4 regions of the Aliivibrio wodanis genome follow, and region 1 is predicted to be linked to each of the others. Evidence: riboswitches for the same ligand, from Rfam matches in the RefSeq annotation. Region 1 holds a riboswitch; each other region holds the start of a gene.
What was found. A riboswitch is a leader RNA that binds a small molecule or an ion and turns the genes downstream of it on or off. The one in region 1 is predicted to bind lysine.
Positions count from the first base shown of each region.

Region 2: another riboswitch for lysine. It lies ahead of lysC (lysine-sensitive aspartokinase 3); the one in region 1 lies ahead of lysC (lysine-sensitive aspartokinase 3).
Region 3: another riboswitch for lysine. It lies ahead of lysC (lysine-sensitive aspartokinase 3); the one in region 1 lies ahead of lysC (lysine-sensitive aspartokinase 3).
Region 4: another riboswitch for lysine. It lies ahead of ACU5DF_RS09520 (Na+/H+ antiporter NhaC family protein); the one in region 1 lies ahead of lysC (lysine-sensitive aspartokinase 3).

Region 1 is NZ_JBREXA010000011.1:1,875-5,058, reverse strand. It holds gene metH (methionine synthase) at 1-22, shown strand, start outside; gene lysC (lysine-sensitive aspartokinase 3) at 108-1,460, opposite strand; lysine riboswitch at 1,528-1,701, opposite strand; gene ACU5DF_RS23580 (pyridoxal-phosphate-dependent aminotransferase family protein) at 1,918-3,027, shown strand; partial or broken gene ACU5DF_RS23575 (PglL family O-oligosaccharyltransferase) at 3,075-3,184, opposite strand, start outside.
Region 2 is NZ_JBREXA010000002.1:2,721,752-2,724,935, forward strand. It holds gene metH (methionine synthase) at 1-576, shown strand, start outside; gene lysC (lysine-sensitive aspartokinase 3) at 662-2,014, opposite strand; lysine riboswitch at 2,082-2,255, opposite strand; gene ACU5DF_RS20635 (pyridoxal-phosphate-dependent aminotransferase family protein) at 2,472-3,184, shown strand, end outside.
Region 3 is NZ_JBREXA010000005.1:27,043-30,226, reverse strand. It holds gene ACU5DF_RS22965 (PglL family O-oligosaccharyltransferase) at 1-164, shown strand, start outside; gene ACU5DF_RS22960 (pyridoxal-phosphate-dependent aminotransferase family protein) at 212-1,321, opposite strand; lysine riboswitch at 1,538-1,711, shown strand; gene lysC (lysine-sensitive aspartokinase 3) at 1,779-3,131, shown strand.
Region 4 is NZ_JBREXA010000002.1:343,927-347,110, forward strand. It holds gene ACU5DF_RS09510 (MipA/OmpV family protein) at 1-61, shown strand, start outside; gene ACU5DF_RS09515 (H-NS family histone-like protein) at 267-671, opposite strand; lysine riboswitch at 914-1,099, shown strand; gene ACU5DF_RS09520 (Na+/H+ antiporter NhaC family protein) at 1,180-2,766, shown strand; gene ACU5DF_RS09525 (nucleotidyltransferase domain-containing protein) at 2,876-3,184, shown strand, end outside.

The DNA.
Region 1 (3,184 bases):
GCTAGGGCCAAATCTAAACTAAGATCTTTTTCATAATAAACATTAAAAATCCCATTAATAATCAATTAATGGGATTTTTTAGTTTAATAGGTTTAGAACATGATTTTCTACTTTTCAAATAGTTCTTTATGTAGAACTTGAACCGCACGTTTAGATTCTGATTCATGTAACAAGAAACATAAATTATGCTGACTTGCTCCATAACAAATCATGCGTAGATTGAAATCTTCTAAAGCTCCAAACACTTGCTTAGCATATCCTTTAGAGTCACTCATTTGATTACCAATAAGTGCAATTAGACATAGATCGTTTTCTATTTCAACCGTGCATAATTTTTCTAATTCTTGTTGGGCTTCAAAAGGTAATTCTGGCGCTTTACCGTTGGTATTAGTTTGGTCAAGAGTAAGAGCGACACTTACTTCAGAGGTGGTAATTAAATCGACTGAAATCTGATATTTAGCTAATATTTTAAATACTTCAGCTAGAAAACCATAAGCATGGAACATGTTTGGACTATGTAATGTCACCATGGTTTGATTGCAACGTAAGGTTAGCGCTCTAAATAATGGAGAGCTGTCTACTTTTTGCTTTATCCACGTACCGCCTTTTTCTGGTTCTTTTGATGAACCAACAAACACAGGGATTTGATGACGTAGAGCGGGTAATAGTGTTGATGGGTGTAAAATTTTAGCACCATAGTTTGCCATCTCTGAAGCTTCACTAAAGCTAATTTCTGGGATTGGAGATGCAGCAGGTGCAATGCGAGGGTCGGTAGTATAAATACCAGGAACATCAGTCCAAATTTCTAATCCACAAGCATTTACAGATTCAGCTATTAATGCCGCACTATAATCACTGCCACCTCGACCTAATGTCGTTGTATTTCCTTCATTATCAGACCCAATGAAACCTTGTGTTACGACAATATGTTTCTGGCAAAGAGGTGCGAGTTTAGCTTGAGCTAGCTGAGATATTTCTTCAAGTTGTGGCTCACCTTTACCAAATTGTGCATCGGTGCGAAGAACTGTTCTGATATCAAAGCGAACGGCAGAGTTACCGCGTTCAATTAATAGTTGAGTAAATAGGTGAGTTGACATGAGCTCACCGCAAGAAACAAGATGATCAGTGAGTTTATCACTTGATTGAAATGAAGCTGCATCGGCCGCTTTTTTTATGTCTTCAAGGATTTCAAGAATAGCTTTCTCTGGATAAATAGGATCAGAGAGTTGATCTAATACAGAAAAGTGAATGGACTTTAACTCTTCAAAAATATCTTTTTTTCTTTGGTTATCTTGTACACCGTTAGCGAGCTCTACCAATAAATTAGTAACGCCAGAGCAAGCACTAATAACCACAAGGTGAGTTTTTTGATTCTGCTCGACAACATGAGCGCTGCAGCTCATTGCTTCGAAATTGGCAACGCTAGTGCCACCAAATTTAGCAACATTAATAGGGTTCACTTTCCTGTCTCCCGACTACATCCAATGTGTAAAATAAAGGTGAAGGGGTGATAGCAAGAAATAAATAGTTGCTAGAAGCCCTTCACTTAAAAAATAAGTGACAATCGTTAGGATTCAGCCTAAACGACCGACGAAGTTTTCCCAATAAAGTTCGTCTCGGCATTACTCTCCCTCACTTAGTTGACTAGGAGTTTGGACTCCACAAATTAAGTTACCTAGGTAATGCTCCTCTTCTTTATGTATTTCAAAGGAACAAAATACGTATTAATAATGTGCTTTTTTATGGCTTAAATGTCAACAAGTGGTAACAACTTTATTTGTATTTCTTCTCTTTAAAGTAAAAGTAGGTGTTTTGATGGTGTTTTTTCTAGTTTAGTCACTCTAATGACTTAGTCTAATTGAGTTTAATTATTTTTGTGTCTATTCTTTGTACACCCTATATTTCAAGGAGTGAATAATGCAAAGTTTTATCCCACCAAGAAGAACCCTTATGGGACCTGGTCCATCAGATATTTCACCACAAGTATTACAAGCCTTAAGCCGACCTACAATTGGCCATCTTGACCCATTATTCATAAAAATGATGGATGAGGTTAAAGAGTTACTTAAATACGCATTTCAAACAGAAAACGAGTTCACGATTGCAGTATCAGCCCCTGGAAGTGCAGGAATGGAAACTTGTTTTGTTAACTTAGTTGAAGCTGGCGAGAAGGTTTTAGTTTGTCGTAATGGTGTTTTTGGCGAACGAATGCGACAAAATGTTGAGCGTTGCGGCGGTACTGCAATTGTTATTGATGATAAGTGGGGAGAACCAGTTTCGTTAGATAAAGTGAAACAAGCGTTAGAACAACATCCTGATATTACTATTGTCGCTTTTGTGCATGCAGAAACGTCTACAGGAGTATTGAGTGACGCTAGAGCTATTTCTGAACTTGCACGTAAGCATGGATGCCTAACCATTGTGGATGCGGTGACGTCATTAGGTGGCGTTCCATTATTGGTGGATGAATGGCAATTGGATGCGGTGTATTCTGGTTCCCAAAAATGTTTATCTTGTACACCAGGTTTGTCTCCTGTGACGTTCTCGAATAAAGCCGTTGAGAAGATGACATCGAGAAAGACGCCCGTACAGAGTTGGTTTTTAGATCAAAGTTTGGTGTTAGGTTATTGGAGTGGTGAGGGAAAAAGAAGCTATCACCATACGGCCCCAGTCAATAGTTTATACGCCTTACATGAAGCATTATTAATGCTAAAAAATGAAGGAATAGAAGAAGCGTGGAGTAGACATGCATATTATCATCAAGAGCTAAAACAAGGTTTAGAAGCTCTAGGTATTCAATTTATTGTTGATGAAGCTTATCGGTTGCCACAATTGAATGCAGTTTATATTCCGGAAGGTGTTGATGATGCTGCGATTAGGTCACGCCTACTGAATGAATATAATTTAGAAATTGGTGCTGGACTGGGAGATTTAGCAGGGAAAGCATGGCGTATTGGTTTAATGGGGTATGCGGCTAAGAAAGAAAATGTGGCTCTTTGTCTTAAGGCTTTATCTGATGTTCTTTAAGAATTAACCAAAAAACCGCTGAATAATCAGCGGTTTTTATGAATCGTTTATTTATTTTTCTCTTTTAATACAGAGGAGTTCTGGCGAAGTTTTTCATCTAATTCTACCGATTCAAATTTATTATTTGGAAATAAGAAAATCGCCTCTCTTCTTATAT
Region 2 (3,184 bases), on a different contig from region 1:
ACAGAAAAGCCAAAAGGGTTTAACTATTGTCTATCTGATTATATCGCGCCGAAAAAGAGCGGAAAAGCCGATTGGATAGGTGGCTTTGCTGTGACTGGAGGTATTGGTGAGCGAGATCTAGCGGATGAGTATAAAGCCAAAGGTGATGACTATAACGCCATTATGATCCAAGCCGTAGCAGATCGCTTAGCCGAAGCATTTGCTGAGTATTTACACAAAGAAGTTCGTAAAGATATCTGGGGATATTCACCAGATGAAGATCTTTCTAATGATGATCTTATCCGTGAAAAATACCAAGGTATTCGCCCTGCTCCTGGTTATCCTGCCTGCCCTGAGCATACGGAAAAAGGAAGCTTATGGGAGTTGATGAATGTTGAAGAATCGATTGGTATGTCATTAACCTCAAGTTATGCGATGTGGCCAGGCGCATCAGTGTCGGGTATGTATTTCTCACACCCAGACTCTCGTTATTTTGCTATTGCTCAAATACAGCAAGATCAAGCTGAAAGTTATGCAGAGAGAAAAGGTTGGGATATGTTAGAAACTGAAAAGTGGCTAGGGCCAAATCTAAACTAAGATCTTTTTCATAATAAACATTAAAAATCCCATTAATAATCAATTAATGGGATTTTTTAGTTTAATAGGTTTAGAACATGATTTTCTACTTTTCAAATAGTTCTTTATGTAGAACTTGAACCGCACGTTTAGATTCTGATTCATGTAACAAGAAACATAAATTATGCTGACTTGCTCCATAACAAATCATGCGTAGATTGAAATCTTCTAAAGCTCCAAACACTTGCTTAGCATATCCTTTAGAGTCACTCATTTGATTACCAATAAGTGCAATTAGACATAGATCGTTTTCTATTTCAACCGTGCATAATTTTTCTAATTCTTGTTGGGCTTCAAAAGGTAATTCTGGCGCTTTACCGTTGGTATTAGTTTGGTCAAGAGTAAGAGCGACACTTACTTCAGAGGTGGTAATTAAATCGACTGAAATCTGATATTTAGCTAATATTTTAAATACTTCAGCTAGAAAACCATAAGCATGGAACATGTTTGGACTATGTAATGTCACCATGGTTTGATTGCAACGTAAGGTTAGCGCTCTAAATAATGGAGAGCTGTCTACTTTTTGCTTTATCCACGTACCGCCTTTTTCTGGTTCTTTTGATGAACCAACAAACACAGGGATTTGATGACGTAGAGCGGGTAATAGTGTTGATGGGTGTAAAATTTTAGCACCATAGTTTGCCATCTCTGAAGCTTCACTAAAGCTAATTTCTGGGATTGGAGATGCAGCAGGTGCAATGCGAGGGTCGGTAGTATAAATACCAGGAACATCAGTCCAAATTTCTAATCCACAAGCATTTACAGATTCAGCTATTAATGCCGCACTATAATCACTGCCACCTCGACCTAATGTCGTTGTATTTCCTTCATTATCAGACCCAATGAAACCTTGTGTTACGACAATATGTTTCTGGCAAAGAGGTGCGAGTTTAGCTTGAGCTAGCTGAGATATTTCTTCAAGTTGTGGCTCACCTTTACCAAATTGTGCATCGGTGCGAAGAACTGTTCTGATATCAAAGCGAACGGCAGAGTTACCGCGTTCAATTAATAGTTGAGTAAATAGGTGAGTTGACATGAGCTCACCGCAAGAAACAAGATGATCAGTGAGTTTATCACTTGATTGAAATGAAGCTGCATCGGCCGCTTTTTTTATGTCTTCAAGGATTTCAAGAATAGCTTTCTCTGGATAAATAGGATCAGAGAGTTGATCTAATACAGAAAAGTGAATGGACTTTAACTCTTCAAAAATATCTTTTTTTCTTTGGTTATCTTGTACACCGTTAGCGAGCTCTACCAATAAATTAGTAACGCCAGAGCAAGCACTAATAACCACAAGGTGAGTTTTTTGATTCTGCTCGACAACATGAGCGCTGCAGCTCATTGCTTCGAAATTGGCAACGCTAGTGCCACCAAATTTAGCAACATTAATAGGGTTCACTTTCCTGTCTCCCGACTACATCCAATGTGTAAAATAAAGGTGAAGGGGTGATAGCAAGAAATAAATAGTTGCTAGAAGCCCTTCACTTAAAAAATAAGTGACAATCGTTAGGATTCAGCCTAAACGACCGACGAAGTTTTCCCAATAAAGTTCGTCTCGGCATTACTCTCCCTCACTTAGTTGACTAGGAGTTTGGACTCCACAAATTAAGTTACCTAGGTAATGCTCCTCTTCTTTATGTATTTCAAAGGAACAAAATACGTATTAATAATGTGCTTTTTTATGGCTTAAATGTCAACAAGTGGTAACAACTTTATTTGTATTTCTTCTCTTTAAAGTAAAAGTAGGTGTTTTGATGGTGTTTTTTCTAGTTTAGTCACTCTAATGACTTAGTCTAATTGAGTTTAATTATTTTTGTGTCTATTCTTTGTACACCCTATATTTCAAGGAGTGAATAATGCAAAGTTTTATCCCACCAAGAAGAACCCTTATGGGACCTGGTCCATCAGATATTTCACCACAAGTATTACAAGCCTTAAGCCGACCTACAATTGGCCATCTTGACCCATTATTCATAAAAATGATGGATGAGGTTAAAGAGTTACTTAAATACGCATTTCAAACAGAAAACGAGTTCACGATTGCAGTATCAGCCCCTGGAAGTGCAGGAATGGAAACTTGTTTTGTTAACTTAGTTGAAGCTGGCGAGAAGGTTTTAGTTTGTCGTAATGGTGTTTTTGGCGAACGAATGCGACAAAATGTTGAGCGTTGCGGCGGTACTGCAATTGTTATTGATGATAAGTGGGGAGAACCAGTTTCGTTAGATAAAGTGAAACAAGCGTTAGAACAACATCCTGATATTACTATTGTCGCTTTTGTGCATGCAGAAACGTCTACAGGAGTATTGAGTGACGCTAGAGCTATTTCTGAACTTGCACGTAAGCATGGATGCCTAACCATTGTGGATGCGGTGACGTCATTAGGTGGCGTTCCATTATTGGTGGATGAATGGCAATTGGATGCGGTGTATTCTGGTTCCCAAAAATGTTTATCTTGTACACCAGGTTTGTCTCCTGTGACGTTCTCGAATAAAGCCGTTGAGAAGATGACATCGAGAAAGACGCCCGTACAGAGTTGGTTTTTAGATCAAAGTTTGGTGTTAGGTTATTG
Region 3 (3,184 bases), on a different contig from region 1:
ATCAAAACCTAATCATTGCTTATCAAGCTCTTGGGCAAGTTCAAAATGCAGAAGATATAAGAAGAGAGGCGATTTTCTTATTTCCAAATAATAAATTTGAATCGGTAGAATTAGATGAAAAACTTCGCCAGAACTCCTCTGTATTAAAAGAGAAAAATAAATAAACGATTCATAAAAACCGCTGATTATTCAGCGGTTTTTTGGTTAATTCTTAAAGAACATCAGATAAAGCCTTAAGACAAAGAGCCACATTTTCTTTCTTAGCCGCATACCCCATTAAACCAATACGCCATGCTTTCCCTGCTAAATCTCCCAGTCCAGCACCAATTTCTAAATTATATTCATTCAGTAGGCGTGACCTAATCGCAGCATCATCAACACCTTCCGGAATATAAACTGCATTCAATTGTGGCAACCGATAAGCTTCATCAACAATAAATTGAATACCTAGAGCTTCTAAACCTTGTTTTAGCTCTTGATGATAATATGCATGTCTACTCCACGCTTCTTCTATTCCTTCATTTTTTAGCATTAATAATGCTTCATGTAAGGCGTATAAACTATTGACTGGGGCCGTATGGTGATAGCTTCTTTTTCCCTCACCACTCCAATAACCTAACACCAAACTTTGATCTAAAAACCAACTCTGTACGGGCGTCTTTCTCGATGTCATCTTCTCAACGGCTTTATTCGAGAACGTCACAGGAGACAAACCTGGTGTACAAGATAAACATTTTTGGGAACCAGAATACACCGCATCCAATTGCCATTCATCCACCAATAATGGAACGCCACCTAATGACGTCACCGCATCCACAATGGTTAGGCATCCATGCTTACGTGCAAGTTCAGAAATAGCTCTAGCGTCACTCAATACTCCTGTAGACGTTTCTGCATGCACAAAAGCGACAATAGTAATATCAGGATGTTGTTCTAACGCTTGTTTCACTTTATCTAACGAAACTGGTTCTCCCCACTTATCATCAATAACAATTGCAGTACCGCCGCAACGCTCAACATTTTGTCGCATTCGTTCGCCAAAAACACCATTACGACAAACTAAAACCTTCTCGCCAGCTTCAACTAAGTTAACAAAACAAGTTTCCATTCCTGCACTTCCAGGGGCTGATACTGCAATCGTGAACTCGTTTTCTGTTTGAAATGCGTATTTAAGTAACTCTTTAACCTCATCCATCATTTTTATGAATAATGGGTCAAGATGGCCAATTGTAGGTCGGCTTAAGGCTTGTAATACTTGTGGTGAAATATCTGATGGACCAGGTCCCATAAGGGTTCTTCTTGGTGGGATAAAACTTTGCATTATTCACTCCTTGAAATATAGGGTGTACAAAGAATAGACACAAAAATAATTAAACTCAATTAGACTAAGTCATTAGAGTGACTAAACTAGAAAAAACACCATCAAAACACCTACTTTTACTTTAAAGAGAAGAAATACAAATAAAGTTGTTACCACTTGTTGACATTTAAGCCATAAAAAAGCACATTATTAATACGTATTTTGTTCCTTTGAAATACATAAAGAAGAGGAGCATTACCTAGGTAACTTAATTTGTGGAGTCCAAACTCCTAGTCAACTAAGTGAGGGAGAGTAATGCCGAGACGAACTTTATTGGGAAAACTTCGTCGGTCGTTTAGGCTGAATCCTAACGATTGTCACTTATTTTTTAAGTGAAGGGCTTCTAGCAACTATTTATTTCTTGCTATCACCCCTTCACCTTTATTTTACACATTGGATGTAGTCGGGAGACAGGAAAGTGAACCCTATTAATGTTGCTAAATTTGGTGGCACTAGCGTTGCCAATTTCGAAGCAATGAGCTGCAGCGCTCATGTTGTCGAGCAGAATCAAAAAACTCACCTTGTGGTTATTAGTGCTTGCTCTGGCGTTACTAATTTATTGGTAGAGCTCGCTAACGGTGTACAAGATAACCAAAGAAAAAAAGATATTTTTGAAGAGTTAAAGTCCATTCACTTTTCTGTATTAGATCAACTCTCTGATCCTATTTATCCAGAGAAAGCTATTCTTGAAATCCTTGAAGACATAAAAAAAGCGGCCGATGCAGCTTCATTTCAATCAAGTGATAAACTCACTGATCATCTTGTTTCTTGCGGTGAGCTCATGTCAACTCACCTATTTACTCAACTATTAATTGAACGCGGTAACTCTGCCGTTCGCTTTGATATCAGAACAGTTCTTCGCACCGATGCACAATTTGGTAAAGGTGAGCCACAACTTGAAGAAATATCTCAGCTAGCTCAAGCTAAACTCGCACCTCTTTGCCAGAAACATATTGTCGTAACACAAGGTTTCATTGGGTCTGATAATGAAGGAAATACAACGACATTAGGTCGAGGTGGCAGTGATTATAGTGCGGCATTAATAGCTGAATCTGTAAATGCTTGTGGATTAGAAATTTGGACTGATGTTCCTGGTATTTATACTACCGACCCTCGCATTGCACCTGCTGCATCTCCAATCCCAGAAATTAGCTTTAGTGAAGCTTCAGAGATGGCAAACTATGGTGCTAAAATTTTACACCCATCAACACTATTACCCGCTCTACGTCATCAAATCCCTGTGTTTGTTGGTTCATCAAAAGAACCAGAAAAAGGCGGTACGTGGATAAAGCAAAAAGTAGACAGCTCTCCATTATTTAGAGCGCTAACCTTACGTTGCAATCAAACCATGGTGACATTACATAGTCCAAACATGTTCCATGCTTATGGTTTTCTAGCTGAAGTATTTAAAATATTAGCTAAATATCAGATTTCAGTCGATTTAATTACCACCTCTGAAGTAAGTGTCGCTCTTACTCTTGACCAAACTAATACCAACGGTAAAGCGCCAGAATTACCTTTTGAAGCCCAACAAGAATTAGAAAAATTATGCACGGTTGAAATAGAAAACGATCTATGTCTAATTGCACTTATTGGTAATCAAATGAGTGACTCTAAAGGATATGCTAAGCAAGTGTTTGGAGCTTTAGAAGATTTCAATCTACGCATGATTTGTTATGGAGCAAGTCAGCATAATTTATGTTTCTTGTTACATGAATCAGAATCTAAACGTGCGGTTCAAGTTCTACATAAAGAACTATTTGAAAAGTAGAAAATCATGTTCTAAACCTATTAAACTAAAAAATCCCATTAATTGATTATTAA
Region 4 (3,184 bases), on a different contig from region 1:
CCCAATGATAGAGCATACGACAAGTACAACAGGTAATGTTGGTATAGCATACGTTTTTTAGAGTTAATTTGAAGAAAAGCCGTGATAAAATTATTTTTAACGGTTTTTTTTGATTTTTTAGAATAATAAATCTAAATGCAGTGACTTTGAATTCCATTAATATAATGAATTTGATGTACTGAACATATTTTAAGTCAATACTCAGATATAAAAAAGCCACTCAAATGAGTGGCTTTAAATTATCTTTAGTCTTATCAATATAATGATTAGATTAGGAAATCTTCTAAAGCTTTACCAGCATCAAGTTGAGTCTGAAGTGCCGATGGAGTACGACCTTGGCCTGTCCATGTTTTTTCTGCACCAGCATGATCTGAGAATTTGTATTTAGCAGGACGTGGAGCACGTTTCTGTTTTGTTTTTACTGTAGTAGAAGACATAGTGTCCATTAGATCTTCAGGTGCAATACCATTATCGATCATCATTTGACGGAACTCTTCAAGTTTCGCTTGTTTTTCAGCAAGTTGAGCGCGGTCTTCTGCCTCAGTATCTTGACGTTCAGCTACAACTGATTGTAGTTTCTCAAGAGCTTCTTCTAATTGCTCAAGAGTCATTTCACGAGATAGTACACGTAAGCTGCGTAGATTCAGTAGTGTTTTAATAGTATCAGACATTGTTCATTCCAAAATTATTTTTGATAATACAATTATAATATAACAGAAAAAGAATATATCAAATTAATTAGTCAATAAATTAAAAATATTAGTGATAGATATATTAAAAGATATTGAGATAAGTGTCATAGGTCAAGTTAAATAAGGTTAAAGTATCTCATTCTGAGTGGTGTGGTAGCCTAATGTTAAATTGCTCAAAATAGCATTGCAAATTTGTTTTCAATAAGTACAATGGGCGCACCTAAACGGGTAGAGGCGCACTGCCTAAAAGTAGATTGTTTGAGGGTGATTCTGATGACGGCAATTGAAAGGAGTCAGTGCCGAAGCTAATTACGTTAATCAAGCGTGCTTAGCTGGGGTTATTTCGAAAAGGAATAACACTGCCATAGTCAATTTTATTTTTTCAACTATGGAGCGCTACTGTGGGGAAATGGTTTACATTCACTTCCTTTATAACGGCTTTGCCGTATCAACAGTAGATCTCCAACCAAACTGGTTGTTGTAGATCATGAACTTAGCTGATTTTTCCAATTCTCCAATATCAATATTGCCCCCATTAATGGCTTTGGGTTTAGCAATTATTACACGCCGAGTATTACTTTCTCTTGGTGTTGGTATTATTTTAGGCGCAATCTTGCTGTCTAATTACTCAATTTCTAGTACTGTGTCTTATACCTTTAGTTCTATTAAAGGTGTTTTCATCGATGATGGGGCTATTAATACATGGAATATGAGTATTGTTGCTTTCCTTATTTTATTAGGAATGACAACGGCACTATTAACACTTTCTGGTGGTACTCGTGCATTTGCAGAATGGGCGCAGACAAAAATTAAAAGTAAACGTGGTGCAAAACTACTTGCTGCTTTTCTTGGTGTCTTCATTTTTGTGGATGACTATTTTAATAGCTTAGCTGTTGGTTCTATTTCTCGTCCTGTAACTGACCGTTTTTATGTATCAAGAGCAAAGCTAGCTTATATTCTTGATTCTACTGCTGCACCAATGTGTGTCTTAATGCCTGCATCAAGTTGGGGCGCGTATATCATTACCATTATTGGTGGTATTTTGGTATCACACGGTGTAACTGAATATTCGGCATTAGGTGCATATGTTCGCTTGATTCCAATGAATTTTTACGCTGTTTTTGCTCTATTAATGGTATTTGCTGTTGTTTGGTTCCAACTAGACGTTGGTCCAATGCGTAATCATGAAAATGAAGCATCACGTGGTAATGGTTTTGATGATAAAGCAGTAAATGCTGAATCTAAAGACCTAAACGAAGAGCTAAATATTACTGAGAGTGAAACTGGTAAAGTTTCAGATTTGATTTTCCCAATAATTACGCTAATTGTAGCGACAGTATTCTTTATGATTTATACCGGCGTACAAGCGTTGGTTGCTGATGGTAAAGAAATTAATATTCTTGGTGCTTTTGAAAATACCGATGTTGGTGCATCATTATGTTATGGTGGTTTGATTGGCCTTGGTGCTGCTCTTATTACTGTTTTTCGTCAAGATATTTCAGCAAAAGATATTGGTATGACCATGTGGATTGGTGCTAAATCGATGTTTGGTGCAATCTTGATTTTATTCTTTGCATGGACAATTGGCTCTGTTATAGGTGATATGAAAACAGGTTCTTACTTATCTAGCTTGGCTCAAGGTAGCATCGGTATTCACTGGATCCCTGTTATTTTATTCCTTCTTTCAGGTCTAATGGCATTTAGTACGGGTACATCATGGGGTACGTTTGGTATCATGTTACCAATTGCAGGTGATATGGCGGGCGCGACTGATATAGCACTTATTTTACCAATGTTAGGTGCGGTATTAGCGGGATCTGTATTTGGAGACCATTGTTCACCAATCTCTGATACTACCATTTTGTCTTCTACTGGTGCTCGTTGTAGTCATATTGATCATGTAGCGACACAATTACCTTATGCATTATCCGTTGCAGGTGTATCTGCTATTGGTTATATCGCTCTTGGTTTTACAGGATCGGTATTAATGGCATTTGCTGCATCAACAGCCGCGTTTATTCTTGTTTGTGGTGCATTGATGATAATGTCTAAAAAACGTGCAGTAACTGCATAAAACTAGCAATATCATTAACAAACCGGTCTAAATGACCGGTTTTTTATTGCTTTTTTATGGTGAAATCGCGATCATTACTTCTGTATCTATTTTGATTGGAGTGTGTTTTGTGTCCCGTTTTACTTTACCTATTATTGATAAACAATCACCCTTCCAAAAAGAGTTTGAACCTGTCATTCGAGATCTGATTGCTCATGTGCGTTCAGCGGTTCCTAAATCACTTCATAGTATCTATCTTTATGGCAGCGTAGCGCGACGTCAAGCGACCCCCGGCCGTTCTAATTTAGATGTAACGATAATAACTACATTACCTTTGACCAATAAAGAGCAAACTTTGGTTAATACGATTAAGGTAAGATTCCAGTCAAAATACCCACAAATAACAGGCGTTACTTTTAACATTGGAGAAGCGAAGGAA